2 regions of the Bradyrhizobium sp. SZCCHNRI3052 genome follow, and region 2 is predicted to be linked to the other one. Evidence: predicted binding sites of a transcription regulator. Region 2 holds the regulator's gene; the other holds the start of a gene.
What was found. Region 2 encodes PhoB, which activates phosphate uptake and scavenging genes when phosphate is short. Its sites were predicted from a motif close to TGTCATNNANCTGTCAT; they were not measured.
Positions count from the first base shown of each region.

Region 1 (8,389 bases), on a different contig from region 2:
CCTCCAGCTTGAACATCGCGTAGGCCACCGCCTCGCCCTGGTCATTGGAGATCAAGACGCCGTTGCGGCGGCCGGCGATCTCGCCCTTGAACGGGGCATAGCCGTGGAACAAGCGGTTCATGATCGCGGTGCCGCGGGTGTCCGTGAGCAGCTCGCCCTGATAGCCGATCAGGCCGCGGGTCGGCGCGTAGAACACCAGCCGCAGGCGGTTGCCGCCAGAGGGGCGCATCTCGATCATCTCGGACTTGCGCTCGCTCATCTTCTGCACGACGACGCCGGAATGCTCCTCGTCGACGTCGATCACAACCTCCTCGATCGGCTCCAGCCACGCGCCGGTGGCCTCGTCCTTCTGCAGCACCACGCGCGGACGCGACACCGACAGCTCGAAGCCTTCGCGGCGCATGGTCTCGATCAGGATCGCGAGCTGCAATTCGCCGCGGCCCGACACTTCCATGGCGTCCTTGTCGGCGGATTCGACGACGCGCAGCGCGACATTGCCCTCGGCCTCGCGCAGCAGGCGGTCGCGGATCATGCGGCTCGTGACCTTGTCGCCTTCGGTGCCCGCCAGCGGCGAGTTGTTGACGATGAAGGACATCGACACGGTTGGCGGGTCGATCGGCTGCGCCGGGAGCGGAGTCTCGACCGAGGGATCGCAGAACGTGTCGGCGACGGTGCCCTTGGTCAGGCCCGCGATGGCGACGATGTCACCGGCCTCGGCCTCGTCGAGCGGCACGCGCTCGATGCCGCGGAACGCGAGAATCTTGGAAATACGGCCCTGCTCGACGACCTTGCCTTCGGCGTTCAGCACCTTCACGGCCTGGTTGGGCTTGATGCTGCCCGAGGTGATGCGGCCGGTGATGATGCGACCCAGGAAGTTGTTGGCCTCCAGGATGGTGCCGATCATGCGGAACGGTCCCTCTTCGACCGACGGCGCCGGCACATGGCGCAGCACCAGGTCGAACAGCGGCTGCATCCCGGCGTCCTTCGGACCTTCCGGGCTCTCGGCCATCCAGCCCTGCTTGGCCGAGCCGTACAGGATCGGGAAGTCGAGCTGCTCCTCGGACGCGTCGAGCGCGGCGAACAGGTCGAACACCTCGTTGATGACCTCGGTCGGACGGGCGTCGGGACGGTCGACCTTGTTGATGACGACGATCGGCTTGAGGCCGACCTTGAGCGCCTTGGAGACCACGAACTTGGTCTGCGGCAGCGGACCCTCGGCGGCGTCGACCAGCACCAGGGCGCCGTCCACCATGTTCAGGATGCGCTCGACCTCGCCGCCGAAATCGGCGTGGCCGGGAGTGTCGACGATGTTGATGCGGGTGTCCTTCCACTGCACCGAGGCGGCCTTGGCCAGGATGGTGATGCCGCGCTCGCGCTCCAGATCGTTGGAGTCCATGGCGCGCTCGGCGACCTTCTGGTTCTCGCGGAAGGTACCCGACTGCTGCAGGAGACGATCAACCAGGGTGGTCTTGCCGTGGTCGACGTGGGCGATGATGGCGATGTTGCGAAGATTCATGGTCGGTGTCTTCTAAGCTTTCTCAAGAGCTCGTGCTCTGTCCCCGGCGGGGCGCGCGCTTTGTTATAGTCGAATCAAGCTGTTAGCTTTGCGACGCGCGCTCGCGAAACTCGTTCGGCGGCAGGGGCCGGCAGCCCCAAATAGGAAGCCCGGCCAATCGACCGGGCAGACCTCACGCGTTGCGGCGCAATATAGGCAAAAAATGCCAAAAAACAATGACTGCTTTCAGGAACGAGGAGCGGTTTCCGAGCGGCTGGCTAACGCCTCCGCGACCGCACGCTTCCGGGCAGCGCGGGAGAAGACGAGACCAACCACTCCGACCGGCAATCCCACGAGGACCAGCGCTGACAGCCAACGCGATTGGCTGGTGTCTGTGCGCGGAAAGTCACTGGCGCCTGCAGGCTCAGCCCGCCGCGGCCTGCTCGGTCGGATAGACGCCGCGCAGGACCTCCTCGAAATGGGTCTTCACGGCCTCGTTGCACAGGCAGGAGCGGCGCTTCAGCGCGTCGAAGTCCCGCACCATGAAGGCGCCGCGGCGGGTTTCGAGAATGCCCTCGGCCCTGAAGGTCTGGACAACCCGGCTGACGTAGCTGCGGCCGACGCCCAGCAGCGTTGCCAACTGCTCATGCGTCAGCGGCACGATCGGCTCGCCATCGGTACGGTCCATCGCGGCCACGATCCACTTCGCCGTCCGCTGCTCGATCGAATGGATCGCGTTGCAGGCGGTCGACTGGAACATCTGTGCCAGCATGCAATCGGCGTAGCGCGCGAACACGTTGCGCAGCGTCTTGGATTGCAGCTTGGCGGCCGCCAGGCGGAACAGCGGCAGCCGTGCGAACGGGCCACCGAACTTGACGACGATCCGCGTGTAGGCCGGCAGGAAGCCCTCGCTGACGATCCCGCCGACGGCGCCCTCGCGGCCGACCAGGATGGTCTCGACGTCGCGGCCATCCTCATTGGGAACGAGATAGGACGTCAGCGCCGGCCCGCAGGGAAAATGCACGATCTGGACGTCGTCACCCGGACTGTAGAGCAGCTCGTTCGGCGTTGCCTCGTCCTCCACCAGATACGGCGAGATCAGCGCGTAGTCGGCCGGACTGAGCCGCCGCAGCAGGTTGTTGTAGGGCCGCTCCCGGCTCAGCGTGGCCACACCTTGGCTCAGCATCGTCATCCCCGTGCGCAACGCATGTGCGTGATACGTGCACCTTGTGTTCACAAGTGCACCGACAGAGGAACTCTGATATGCTGCCTTGGTTCCAGGAACCCGCCAGCGCGCTCGAGAGGAGGCGCCGGCCGCGGGGTCCATCCCTCATCCTGGAACCCGCAGATCCCATGACCAGCTCGCAATCAGGCGTGCCCGAGTTCTATCAGCATGTGCTGGTCGTCGAAGACGACCCCATCATTGCGCTCGGACTGGAAGACACCATCACCGACCTCGGCGTTCCCGACATCAGGATCGCAGCCGACGTCGCAACCGCGCTCGCCATGATCGCCGAGCGCGTCCCGCAATTCGCGCTGCTCGATGTCGGCCTGGTCCGCGAAAAGAGCTTTGCGATTGCCGAGCGGCTGACGGCGCTCGGCATTCCCTTCGCCTTCTCGACCGGCTATGGCGCCGACCGCGTGCCACCCGCGTTCGCCGACCGGCCGCGGCTGCCGAAGCCTTGCCCGACCGAGGCGCTGGAGGCGGTGCTGCGGCGACGCGATTAGTTGCGGTCGCCGCACGCGGTCGCCGACGCGGAAGGCTCAGCCCAGCTTCGGATCGAGCGTGGTCGACCACAGCGCGACGTCGGCGCGATCCCGCAGGGTCACGGTCATCTGGCCCGTGGCGCCTTCGATCTTGACGTGGCCGAAGAACTGCATGCCGGCCGACGGCGGCAGATTCTGCTTGTCGAGGCCGGGCGCCTTGATGAAGCGCACCTCGGGGCCGAAGGTGTTGTCGAGCTCGTTCGGACCGAACGTGCCGGCATGCAGCGGACCGGAGACGAACTCCCAGAACGGCTCGAAATCCTGAAACTGCGCCTTGTTCGGATCGTAATAATGCGCGGCCGCGTAGTGCACGTCCGCCGTCAGCCACACCGTGTTCTGGATCGGCGCGGTCTTGATGAAGCGCAGGACCTCGGCAATCTCGAGCTCGCGGCCGCGCGCCGGGCCGTCACCCTGGGCGATGGCTTCCGAGCCCTTCTTGTTGGCCGCGTCGTCATAGACGATGATGCTGAGCGGCATGTCGGAGGCGATCACCTTCCAGGTCGCGCGGGAATTGAGCAGCGCCTGCTTCAACCAGCGCATCTGCTCCGGCCCGATGAAGTAGGACGCCGGACCATACTTGTCCTCGAGATTGGGACCGTTGGCGCCGCGGTAGCTGCGCTCGTCGAGCACGAACACGTCGAGATGCGGGCCATAGTTGATGGTGCGATAGACTCGGCCCGGCTCGATGATGCTCTCGCGCATCGGATACATCTCGTGGAAGGCGCGCGCCGCGCGGGCCGCGAGCAACTGGATGTTGCGCTCCTTGTAGGCGGCGGGCAGCTCCTTGGAGGCCGACCAGTTGTTGGTGACCTCGTGATCGTCCCACTGCACGAAGATCGGCACCTCGGCATTGAAGGCGCGAACGTTCTCGTCGAGGAAATTGTATTTGTGGGCGGCACGGAATTCGTCGAGCGTCTCGGCGACCTTGGCCTTCTCTTCCACGGTGAGGTTCTTCCACACCTTGTTGTCCGGCAGCTTCACCTCGGACTTGATCGGACCGTCGGCGTAGATGGTGTCGCCGGAGTGCAGGAAGAAGTCCGGGCGGTGCTTCTTCATCGTCGAGAAGGTGAACATGCCGCCATCATCGGGATTGATGCCCCAGCCCTGCCCAGCCACGTCGCCGCCCCAGACGAACGAGACGTCGCGCTTGTTGCCTGGCGCGGTGCGGAAGCGGCCGGCCACGGCCTCGCTTTCGACGGCGGTATGCGACAGGTCCCGGAACTTGACACGGTAGAAAATGTCCTGGCCGCTCGGAAGGCCGTCGATCAGCATCTTGGCCGTGAAGTCGCTTTCCGGAAGCGCGGCGATCGGTGGCAGCGCCCGTGCGTCCTTGAACGACTCGGTGGTCGCCACCTCGACCAGCATCTGCGACGGCCGGTCCGCGCGCGCCCAGACCACGCCACCATCCATGCCGACGTCGCCGGACTGCACGCCATGCGTGATCTGCGGCCGGTCGGCGGCGCGGCTCAGATAGGGCATCGCCAGCGTCGTGACGCCGGCTGCGGCGGCCGTCGACAGGAAGCGGCGGCGGGACAGGGCGGTGTGCGGTCGAGGAATGCGAAGCGTCATGCGGATCTCCTGGTCGGATCGCGCGCGGGAGCCGGCGCGAGCCACGGCCCGGCAGACCTAGAAAAGATTGATGACGCTGGAATTACAATCGCGCCGTGGACAGCGCGTGACACGGCCGCAGGGCAAGCGTGGTCCGACCTCAGGTGCCGGCGGCACGCAGCTGCGCGCCGGTTCGCTGCAGATTGGCGGGCATGCTCATCAGGATGAGCTTGCGATCGGCCACCGCGTTGTGGAACTGCTCGAGCGCGATGTTGAACGCGGTCAACGCCCCGTGCTCGATTGCACCGTCCTCGAAGCAGGTCAGCGTGTTGCGCAGGATCTCGTCGGCCTCGCTCTGCAGCTGGTCGAGCTCCTCGGTCGAATCGCTCTTGCGCGCGATCGTGATCATCTCCAGCAGACGATCGCGCAGCGAGGTGTTGATGGTGCGTTCGTCGCGCTTGAGATAGCCGGCGAACCAGGCACCGGCCGAACCCATCGCCGAAAGCGCCATCAGGCCCCACCAGATGTAGTCGCTGTAGCGGTCGAGGAATGTCTTCTCCTCGCCGTTGATGAACGCCGCCGCGCCGGGATGCGCCGGAATCGCGGCGTCCTTGTCGGTGTCGGGGGTCTCGATCTTGGCAGCCAGCGGGAACTCCGACAGCAATTGCTGGCGCACCGAAAACAGCTGATGGGTGAACGCGGACACGGTCGAATCCGACAGGCCTTTGCGCGCCACGATGTGGTGGTTGAAGCTGATGGTCTTCACCTCGTCCTCGGGACGATCGGGCGAGCCGCCAAACGCGCCGGCGGGAATTTCGGTCGATTCATATTCGGGGTGGTTCTGCGCGATCGCTTCGGCCGAATCGATCGCCAGGAAGGTCGGCGTGCCGCCGTCCTTGGTGGCAGCGGCGATCGCATCCGCCGTGATCTTGCTATTGATGGGTCCGGCCGCAAGATAGACGTCCGCCCGCTGGTTGCGCACGGCTTCGGCGGCCTCGGTGATCGGGACTTGGACGATCTCGACCTTGCCGGCGTCGACGCCGTACTGATGCAGGATCACCTTCAGCAAATTGGCGTTCGCCGGGGTCCGACCGATGATGCCGACCTTGTGGCCCGCGAGCTGGGAGATCTTGGTGATCTTGGCGCCCTTGCGACCCTTGCCCTTGCCGCCCGGAGGCACCCAGAGCACGGCGACGTTCTTGCGCAGCGTCGCCACGGCCTGCGCGTTCTTTGGGACCTCGAGGTCACCCCGGACGATCGCGAGATCAACCTTGCCGGCGGCCAGCGCCTGCGCGCTCTGTGCGGCGCCCTCGGTCGGAACCGGCCGCAGCCTGACGGAGGCGTGCGACTGGGAAAAGGCCTGGGTCAGGGCCTGGACGACCTTCAGGTCGTCGCTGTTGGGCGGACCGACCGCGATCTTGAGCACCACGGGACGCATCGCGAAATAGTAGGCACCCGTCAAAGCGCCGACGACCGCGAGGATCCCGGCGATGACGATGAACACGGCAGGGCGCATCCGTGAGCGCTGCGCTGGCGTGGTCTGAGTATCTACCAGATCCCGTCCTCCGGTGGTCCAGGCCCGGGCGATGCCACAGGCAGCTTCGTCTGGCCACGTCGTCCTTCAATAGAGCTGAACTGTAGCAAATTTCTTGTCCGCCCGGAGTGACATCTGCGTCATGGTTACCATCGCACCAGTCGCCGGAGGATCGGGGCAGTTCCAAGCGCCTCCGGCATCGCGCCTGTGACAAGGCTCTGATCGGGATGCGTTTTCGGTTAGTCTTGGCAACCGGACACCGGCGCGATCCAGCCGGAGGTAGCCCCGCAGTCGCCCGGATGCTGTCACGTGTCCGGTCGATTGCACCACGAGAGGAGATCGAGATGCCGCAACCATTGTCGGCGGAGGCACGCGCCACCGCCTTGCGGGAGCTTCCCGGCTGGTCCGAGGCACAGGGCCGTGAGGCCATCGCCCGCACGTTCACATTCACAGACTTCAACGAAGCCTTCGGCTTCATGACCCGCGTCGCCCTGGTCGCTGAAAAGGCTGACCATCATCCCGAGTGGCGCAACGTCTACCGCACCGTCGAGGTGGTCCTCACGACCCATGACGCAGGCGGCGTGACCATGCGCGACATCGCGCTCGCCAAGGCGATGAATGCGATCGCCGCGACGATGCGCGGCTGAGATCTTGGCGACGACGGCACGCGCCTTGCGGCCGGCGTCGCCATCACCACATCCGAGGGCGAGGACCGCGCCCCCAGCGCCGTCTGGAACCGGAGATCGGACATCATGTCGGATGCGACCGACTACAGCGTTGGCTTCGAGCCCGCGGAGCGGCTGGCCCGGGATCGCGAGACCCTTCGCCGTCGTTTCTGGATCAAGTTCAAGAAGGTTGTCGCGCGGCTGCCATTCGCCGAGGAGCTGCTTGCGGCGTATTATTGCGCCTTCGACAAGGAGACACCCCGGCACGTACAGGTCGCCCTGCTCGGCGCCATCGCCTACTTCGTCGTGCCGTTCGACTTCATGCCTGACGTGTTGCCCATCCTCGGCTTCACCGACGACGCGGCGGTGCTCGCCACCGCCGTCCGCATGGTCGCTTCGCACATCACGCCCGACCATCATGCGGCAGCCCGCGCCGTACTCGCGCGGCTGGCGGCAGACAAGAACGCTGACGTCGCGAAGGACGGCGAGAATATCGGCTGACGGCGGCTCCGGCCGGCAAGCCGGGCGCCCGCAGTCAGCGCCTCGGAAGGGCACAACAGCAAAAAGCCCCGCATCCGCGGGGCTTTTCTCTTGATGGGACTTCGTCGAACGCTACGAGCTCAGCGCTGGCCGCGCGCCTGGGCGCGGGCGCTGCCGGTCTTCTCGGCCTCCCAGGCCTGGTACTGCTTGAACAGCGCCTCGCGGTCGGCCTCGCTCGGCATCGCCCTGCCGGCGCTGCTCTGCTTCAGGAAGTCATCGAAGCGGTCGCGCTGTGCGCCTTCCATGGCGTGGCTCTCCAGCCATTTGCTCGCGGACGGCAGCCGCTGCCAGCCGGCCAGCGGCGCCGACAGCGAGACCTCCTTCCACTTCGGATGGAACGGCGGATTCTGGAATGCCGGGAATTTGGTGAAGAAGGCGTCGACGAAGGTCGCGAGCTTGCGATAGCGGTCGGTGTTCGGCGCCCAATTATAGGCGGCGAGCACGGCCGGCACCGCGATCGTGTCGACCTTCTCGCCCTCGGCGATCAGGTTCGGGTAGTCCTTCGCCGTCAGGGTCGCCGGCAGATAGTCGGTCTGCAGCGGTCGATCGTAGTCGACGTTGACGAGATGGAAGCGGCCGTCGTTCACGAAGGTCGAGACCGACTTGTAGGGCTTGCCGCCGACCACGATGACGGCATCGAGCTCGCCGCGCTTCAACTTCTCCATCGCGATGCGCTGCTCGATGTAGGCGAAGTTGGCGCGCAGGCCAAGCCGCTCGAACACCGTCAGCGCCGTGACGAAGGTGCCGCCATTCGGCAGGTCGACGCTGACCCGGCGGCCCTCGAGGTCACGCAGGTTGCGCACCGCGCGCGGCGCGATCACCTGCATCTCTTCATTGTAG
Region 1 covers NZ_JAUETW010000004.1:364,331-372,719, reverse strand. Annotated here, with positions in the region: gene typA (translational GTPase TypA) at 1-1,516, opposite strand, end outside; gene QW887_RS15320 (Crp/Fnr family transcriptional regulator) at 1,920-2,681, opposite strand; gene QW887_RS15315 (response regulator) at 2,849-3,223, shown strand; gene QW887_RS15310 (alkaline phosphatase D family protein) at 3,260-4,831, opposite strand; gene QW887_RS15305 (TAXI family TRAP transporter solute-binding subunit) at 4,971-6,314, opposite strand; gene QW887_RS15300 (4a-hydroxytetrahydrobiopterin dehydratase) at 6,689-6,991, shown strand; gene QW887_RS15295 (YkvA family protein) at 7,097-7,510, shown strand; gene QW887_RS15290 (TAXI family TRAP transporter solute-binding subunit) at 7,630-8,389, opposite strand, start outside.
Region 1: the regulator PhoB is predicted to act here: its motif matches at 4,902-4,918, upstream of QW887_RS15310 (alkaline phosphatase D family protein).

Region 2 (8,389 bases):
CCGGACGCGCCGCTTTCCAGGATCGACATCGTGCAGCCGCCGCAGCTCGCACCCTGCAGCCATAGCATCCTGATCGTTCCCTCAGAGCCGACCATCATAAGGCCCCGCTCCTAGCCCGTCTTAAGCGTTCCGCTTCGTATCACCGGCGGGTTTAGCGCCCCCGCATGAACACTGGCAAGCGCTTCCCCGGGGATAGCCTCGGAACCGCGCTGGCTGCGACCGAGCAGCATGGCGACCGCCCAGATCAGTCCGAACAGGCCAATCGCGACGATCCCGAGATTGGCGACATCGTCGCCCAGCGCGGTGGCGACCCCCGTCCATCCCCCGGTCAGGCCAAGCCGCGGCGCCAACAGCGTGATCGCCTCGAAGCCGCCGATCACCAGCGCGATGGCAACGGATGCGCCGGTGATCACGAGGTTATAGCGCAGCTTGCGTGCGGGATCGGTCAGCGCCCAGCGATAGGCGCCCGCCATCAGCATGCTGTCGGCGGTGTCGACGGTGGCCATCGCAGCCGCGAACAGCGCCGGAAACACCAGGACATGGGCGAGGCTCGCGCCGCGCGCTGCCTCGGTTGCCGACAGGCTGAGAAGCCCGATCTCGCTCGCAGTGTCGAAGCCGAGACCGAACAGGAAACCGAGCGGATACATGTGCCAGGCGCGTCCCACCAGGCGGAGCACCGGGCGCAGCAGGCGGAAGAGGATGCCCCGTCCGGAGCTTCCGGCGGTTTCCATCTCGGACTGCGGCTGTGCGGCGCGGCGCCAGAGGTTCACGAACAGAATGAGGTTCGCCAACGCGATCAGCAGCAGGAAGCCGGCCGACACCGACGTGCCGATGACGCCGCCGATCGCCCTGATCGCGCTCTCTTCATCCAGGAGGTCGGCGCCGGCGATGAGGCTCACGACGATGGTGGCGATGACGACGACGCTGGAATGGCCGAGCGCAAAATACAGGCCGGCGGCGCGCGGGGCGCTACCGTCCTGCACCAGCTTCCGTACGACGTTGTCGATCGCCGCGATGTGATCCGCATCGACCGCATGGCGCAGTCCGAGCAGCCAGGCCAGCATCGCGGTGCCGACGATGGTGGGCCGGTCGGCGTAGAGCGCGAACGCCCAGGCCCAGGCGAGCGCGTTGGCGGCGACCAGCCCGCCGACGAGCGCAACGTTGCGGCCGGGCTGCGATCGCCACCACAGCAGCCGAGGGGCACGAGGATGATCAATTTGAACAATCGTCATACTCGGACTATAGCAAGAGCCAGGCCAGTTCGGTAAAGCCCCCCGCTGCAGGCAAAAACTGCAGGAAAACGTGGGCGGCCCTTCCCGGATTGCCCTCTCGCTTGGCAACCCGCTATCCAGTCACGCACAGATCATGACCAGCGGCGGGACATCTTCTTCTCTCGCCCCTCCTTCGCTCACCGCATCGAGGCACTCTGTGCCGTGATCTCGCGCCGCACGACCGCCTCGAACTGGCTCGCGGGGGCGGCGAACATCAGCCGGGTCTCCTCGTGGAACGCCGAGAAGATGCCGACCACGGCCGGCTGTCCGCCGACGTCGGCCATGATGGGGGAGCCCGAATAGCCGAAATTGGCGAGGCAATGCACCGTCAGCAGCATCTCGTCCTTGGTCATGCCGGCGCTGCAATTGCGCTGGCCGGTCGGCGAATAGCGCCGCTCCTGGCCATAGCCGATCTCGGAGATGGTTCCGGCCGTGGTCGCAGCCTGCAATTCCTCGCGCGTCAGCGCCCTGACCTCAACCGGCTTCGACGGCAGCGCGTCCTTCAGCACGATCAGTGCCCAATCGGCGGGCGAGCGGTCGAGCGACCATCTGTCGTGCCGGGTCGGGACGAAATCGGGCGCCACGATCAGCTTGTCGGCGACCGACGATGCCGCCGGCGTGCCCCTGTTCATGCCGGCCAGGAAGCGGACGTTGCCGGGGCTGACCTGCGCCACGCCGTTGAACACGCAATGCGCCGCGGTGAGCACGACGCGCGGCGCGACCAGCGTGCCGGTGCACCAGCCGCCGGTCGAGTATTGCGCGACGGTGACGACGCCGATCGACGACGCCGGCCACGAGGTGGGATCGACGACCTCGCCGATGTGGCGGTCGAGCCCGAGCAGTTGCTCCGGACGCGGAGCGGCGATGCCGGCCTCCGCCGATTCCGGCTTCGGCCGCCAGGCCGCAATGGCACTCTGGGCCTGGACGCGCTGCGGCTCGGTCAACTTGACCCGCTGCACGTCGCGGCCGGCCGATCGCACGCCGCTACGGCCCGCCATCACCAGCCAGGCATAGCCCTGCACGACGTCCTGTTTCACACCGCGGCCGTCGAGCAGCATCAGGCCGAGCATGTATTGCGACTGGGCGAAGCCCTGCGCCGCGGCGCGGCTGAACCAGCGGCCGGCTTCGCCGTAATTGCTCGCAACACCTTCGCCGTTGACGTAGGCGATGCCGAGATAGTGTTGCGCGACAGCGAGCCCCTGATCGGCGGCCTTGCGGTACCACGCCAGCGCCTCGGCGGGGTTGCGCGGTTGGCCCCAGCCGAAGGCGTGCATGAAGCCGACGTCGAACTGCGCCCGCGCATCGCCCTTGGCGGCCAGCGGCAGCAGCCGTCGCATCGCCGCCGCATGCTGCCCGTTGCCTGCCGCCGCGACCGCGTCTTCGAGCTCGGCGGCCGTGGCGCCCGCCGCGCCGCCGAGCAGCACGGCAAGAGATATGATGATGGTCTTGATCAAGGGCGTCCGCTGGCACCGAAACATCGTGACGGGCCACGAAGCAGACACGATCAAGACGGCGGCGGCGTGGCGGAAAGCGGACCGCGATCTCCTCAATCGGGCCGCCTCGCGTCTCACACCTGCTGCGTCCTCACGCCCGATCGCCCCTTACACCTGCTCGCTCTTGGCGAAGCGATCATCGAGCGCATAACCGGCGCCGCGCACGGTGCGGATCGGGTCCTGCTCGCGGCCGGGATTGAGCAGCTTGCGCAGGCGGCCGATATGGACGTCGACGGTGCGCTCGTCGATGTAGATGTCGCGGCCCCAGACACTGTCGAGCAGCTGCTCGCGGCTGAACACGCGGCCGGGATGCTCCAGGAAGAACTCGAGCAGGCGGTATTCGGTCGGGCCGAGATCGATCGGCCTACCAGAGCGCGCCACGCGGCGCTTCTCGCGGTCGAGCTCGATGTCGCCATAGGACAGCACGGTCGCCAGCCGCTCCGGACTCGCCCGCCGCAGCAGGCCTTTCACCCGCGCCAGAAGCTCCGGCACCGAGAACGGCTTGACGATGTAGTCGTCGGCGCCGGTCGCGAGGCCGCGCACGCGCTCGCTCTCCTCGCCGCGTGCGGTGAGCATGATGATCGGCAACTGCCGGGTCTCGGTCCGCGCCCGCAGGCGGCGGCACAGCTCGATGCCGGACAGGCCCGGCAGCATCCAGTCGAGCACGACGAGATCGGGAACACGCTCCTTCAGGCGCGTGTCGGCCTCGTCGCCGCGCGCCACGGTCTCGACCTCGTAGCCTTCGGCCTCGAGGTTGTAGCGCAGCAGCGTCGTCAGCGCCTCCTCGTCCTCCACCACCAGAATTCGGGCGCCCATGTCTGAACCGTCTCTCTCAGTTGCCGGGGATCGTCGATGCGAAGCTCGTCATGTCGCCCTTCGGGCGCTTGTCCATGATCTGCTGGCCTTCGATCATATAGAACACCGTCTCGGCGATGTTGGTCGCGTGATCGCCGATGCGCTCGATGTTCTTGGCGCAGAACATCAGGTGGATGCAGAACGAGATGTTGCGCGGATCCTCCATCATGTAGGTCAGGAGCTCGCGAAACAGCGAGGTGCAGATGGCATCGACTTCCTCATCGCCCTTCCACACCGTCATCGCCGCCGGCAAATCGTGCGCGGCATAGGCGTCCAGCACCGTCTTGACCTGCGACTGCACGAGATCGGTCATGTGCTCGAGCCCGCGGATCAGCTTCAGCGGATGGAAGTCGCTCTCCAGCGCCGCGACGCGCTTGCCGATGTTCTTGGCGAGATCGCCGATACGCTCCAGATCGGTCGCCACGCGCATCGCGCCGACGATCTCACGCAGGTCGACCGCCATCGGCTGTCGCCGGGCGATGGTAAGAACGGCGCGCTCCTCGATGATGCGTTGCAGCTTGTCGACCTCGGCGTCGGTGGCGACCACCTTCTGGCCGAGCGCGATGTCGCGTCGCACCAGCGCATCGACGGAATCGACGATCAGCCGCTCGGCGAGGCCGCCCATCTCCGATACCAGACGGGTGAGGTCCTGCAGATCGCTGTCGAACGCCTTGGCGGTATGTTCACTGGCCATGATGATCTCCTGAAGACAATGTCGTCGGCGTCAGCCGAACCGGCCGGTGATGTAATCCTGGGTCCGCCGATCGCTCGGCGAGGTGAAGATCTTGCTGGTGTCGTCGAACTCGATCAGCTCGCCGAGATACATGAAGGCGGTCTTGTCGGAGACGCGCGCCGCCTGCTGCATGTTATGCGTCACGATGGCGATCGTATAGTTTTCGGCGAGTTCCTGAATCAGCTCCTCGACCTTGGCGGTCGAGATCGGATCGAGCGCCGAGCACGGCTCGTCGAACAGGATCACCTCCGGCCGGACCGCCACGGTACGCGCGATGCACAGCCGCTGCTGCTGGCCGCCGGACAGCGACAGGCCCGAGGCGTTGAGCTTGTCCTTGACCTCGTTCCACAACGCGCCGCCGCGCAGCGCCTTCTCGACCCGGTCGTCCATCTCCGACTTGGAGATCTTCTCATAGAGGCGGATGCCGAAGGCGATGTTCTCGTAGATCGTCATCGGGAACGGCGTCGGCTTCTGGAACACCATGCCGACCCGGGCACGCAGCAGGTTCAGATCGAGCTTGGGATCGAGGATGTTGGTGTTGTCGAGCATCAGCTGCCCGGTCGCCCGCTGCCCCGGATAGAGATCGTACATCCGGTTGAAGATGCGCAGCAGCGTGGACTTGCCGCAGCCGGACGGGCCGATGAACGCGGTGACGCGGTTGGTGCCCAGCGACAGGTTGATGTTCTTCAGCGCATGATGGTCGCCGTAGTAGAAGTTGAGGTTGCGCGCGGTCACCTTGGCCGGCGCATCCGGAAGCGCCTTGCCGTGAAGAGCGTGATTGGGCTGACTGACGGAGACGGACAGTTCGGTCATTTGGTGTTCCTCTCGGCGCCGAGAATGCGTGCACCGATGTTCAGGGCGAGCACGGCCAGAGTGATGAGAAGGGCTCCGCTCCAGGCCAGTTGTTTCCAGTAGGCATAAGGGCTCTGGACGAAATTGTTGATGGTGACGGGCAGGTTCGCCATCGTCTTGGAAAGGTTGAGGCTCCAGAACTGGTTCGACAGCGCGGTGAACAGCAGAGGCGCGGTCTCGCCGGCGACGCGGGCGGTCGCCAGCAGCACGCCGGTGATGAGGCCCGAGCGCGCCGCCCGATAGGCGATGCGGCGGATCACCAGCGAGCGCGGCAGGCCGAGCGCAGACGCCGCCTCGCGCAGCGGGTTGGGCACGAGCAGCAGCATGTCCTCGGTGGTGCGCAGCACCACCGGGATCACGATGACCGCCAATGCAAGGGAACCCGCGAGTGCCGAGAAGCCGCCCATCGGCACCACGACCGCACCATAGATGAACAGGCCGATGATGATCGAGGGCGCCGACAGCAGGATGTCGTTGATGAAGCGGATCACCGAGGTCAGGCGGTCGTTGCGGCCGTATTCGGCGAGATAGGTGCCGGCGAACAGGCCGAGCGGCGCGCCGATGCCGACGCCGATGATCGTCATGATCAAGGAGCCGACGATGGCGTTGCGCAGGCCGCCTTCGCTGGAGCCGGGCGGTGGCGTGTCGGCGGCAAAAACCTGCAGGCTGAGGCCGGCGAGTCCGTTATAGAACAGCGTGAACAGGATCAGCGCCAGCCAGGTGACGCCGAACATCGCGGCGGCAACGCAGAGGCCGCGGATCACGATGTCTCTGCGGCGCCGGCGCGCATAGATCGGATTGACCGGCGCATCGAGTGTAAGCGTGTCAGCGCTGGACATGGCTTATTTTCCCGCCTTGGCTTCGAGCCGCATGAGCATCAGCCGCGCGCTCGCCAGCACGAAGAAGGTGAGCACGAACAGCAGCAGGCCGAGCAGGATCAGGCTCGACTGGTGCAGCCCGTCGCTCTCCTGGAATTCGGAGGCGATGGCGGCCGAGATCGTGGTGCCCGGTGCGAAGATCGAGGATGAGATCCGGAACGAGTTGCCGATGATGAAGGTCACCGCCATCGTTTCGCCGAGCGCACGTCCCAGCGCCAGCATGACGCCGCCGATCACGCCGACACGGGTGTAGGGAATGACGACGCTGCGCACGACCTCCCAGGTGGTGCAGCCGACCCCGTAGGCGGCTTCCTTCAGCACCGGCGGGACCGTCTTGAACACGTCGACCGAGATCGAGGTGATGAACGGCAGCACCATGATCGCCAGGATCAGCGAGGCGTTGAACAGGCTGAGATAGGACGGCGGACCGGCGAAGATGTCCTGCAGCACGGGGATGCCGGCGCAGAGATTGATCATGAACGGCTGGAACGTATAGGCCAGGAACGGCCCCAGCACGAAGAAGCCCCACATGCCGTAGATGATCGAAGGAATGCCGGCGAGCAGCTCGATGGCAAGTCCGATCGGACGGCGCAGCCATTGCGGGCACAGCTCGGTGAGGAAGATCGCAATGCCCAGACCGACCGGAATGGCGATCAGCATCGCGATGAAGGACGTGACCAAGGTACCGTAGATCGGGCCGAGCGCCCCGAGCACCGGCGGATCGGCCGACGGCGCCCAGCGCCGCGTCCACAGGAATTCGAAGCCATATTCTCTCATGGCCGGCCATGCGCCGACGATGAGCGACAGGATGATGCCGCCCAGGATCAACAGGACGGAGATCGCGGACAGCCGCGTGATCCAATAGAAGGTCACGTCGCCGAGCTTGAAGGCGTTGAGCGCGCGTGCCCGGTCATAGGGTCCGGCAGCAGCCGCGATATCGCTGACTTCGGTCTGAACCGCCATCTCTGCCAATTCTGCCCCCTGTTCCTTGGACACGCCTCAACCCCGGTAGCGCCCCTCCCCCGGAGGCCGGGAGAGGGGGATTTTCGATACGTCCGGATCAGCTCTTGATGTCGGCCGACCAGGTCTTCTCGATCAGCTTCACGACGCTGTCGGGCATCGGGATGTAGTCGAGCTCCTCAGCCATCTTGGCGCCCTTCTCGAACGACCACTTGAAGAACTTGATGGCTTCGCCGGACGCCGCCTTGTCGGCCGGCTCCTTGTGCATCAGGATGAAGGTCGCCGCCGTCATCGGCCAGGACTTGTCGCCGGGCTGGTTGGCGAGGATCACGTAGTAGCCGGGGGCCTTGGCCCAGTCGGCATTCGCGGCCGCGGCCTGGAAGGCCTCGACGGTCGGCTGCACGGTCTTGCCGGCCTTGTTGATCATGCCGGTGTAGGTGAGCTTGTTCTGCTTGGCATAGGCGTACTCGACATAGCCGATCGAGTTCTTGGTCTGGCCGATGTTGCCGGACACACCCTCATTGCCCTTGGCGCCGACACCGACCGGCCACTCGACGGCGGTGTTGAAGCCGATCTTGCTCTTCCAGTCGGCGCTGACCTCGGAGAGGTAGTAGGTGAAGTTGAAGGTCGTGCCCGAACCGTCGGAGCGGCGCACCACGGCAATCGCGTCGGACGGCAGCTTGACGTTGGGGTTCAGCTTCTTGATCGCGGCGTCATCCCACTTGGTGATCTTGCCAAGATAGATGTTGGCGAGCGTCTCGCCGTCCAGCACCATCTCGCCCGGCTTCACGCCCTCGAGGTTGACGACGGGCACGATGCCGCCCATCACCATCGGCCACTGCACCAGGCCGTCCTTCTCGAGCTGCTCGGCCTTGAGCGGCGCGTCGGTGGCGCCGAAGGTCACGGTCTTAGCCTGGATCTGCTTGATGCCGCCGCCGGAACCGATCGACTGGTAGTTCAGACCGTTGCCGGTTTCCTTCTTGTAGGCGTCAGCCCACTTGGAATAGATGGGGAACGGGAACGTCGCGCCCGCACCGGTGATGTCGGCAGCGAACGCCGACGTCGATGCGGCGACCAAGCCGGCAGCGACGATAGCTTTGACGAAATTCATAGCTGGTCTCCATGCTTGGGAAGCGAAGCGCCATCTGCGCCCGATTGCGCTTCCCCGGCCGCTTTACGGGGCCTCAGTGTGGCTTTTATAAAGGTTCGATGACAGTCGGATGACAGTCACAAGCCGTTGATAAGTATTGATCTTTCGATCCAACTCCGAATTTCTACGGGCCAGCCGACATATTGCAGCGGGCTGCGGCACCTCGCGTCCGTGCGAGCGTCGCCCCCCCGGGGACA
Region 2 covers NZ_JAUETW010000008.1:180-8,568, reverse strand. Annotated here, with positions in the region: gene QW887_RS21260 (HupU protein) at 1-95, opposite strand, end outside; gene QW887_RS21255 (HoxN/HupN/NixA family nickel/cobalt transporter) at 111-1,232, opposite strand; gene QW887_RS21250 (trypsin-like serine protease) at 1,409-2,725, opposite strand; gene phoB (phosphate regulon transcriptional regulator PhoB) at 2,873-3,580, opposite strand; gene phoU (phosphate signaling complex protein PhoU) at 3,597-4,313, opposite strand; gene pstB (phosphate ABC transporter ATP-binding protein PstB) at 4,344-5,165, opposite strand; gene pstA (phosphate ABC transporter permease PstA) at 5,162-6,043, opposite strand; gene pstC (phosphate ABC transporter permease subunit PstC) at 6,047-7,045, opposite strand; gene pstS (phosphate ABC transporter substrate-binding protein PstS) at 7,143-8,153, opposite strand.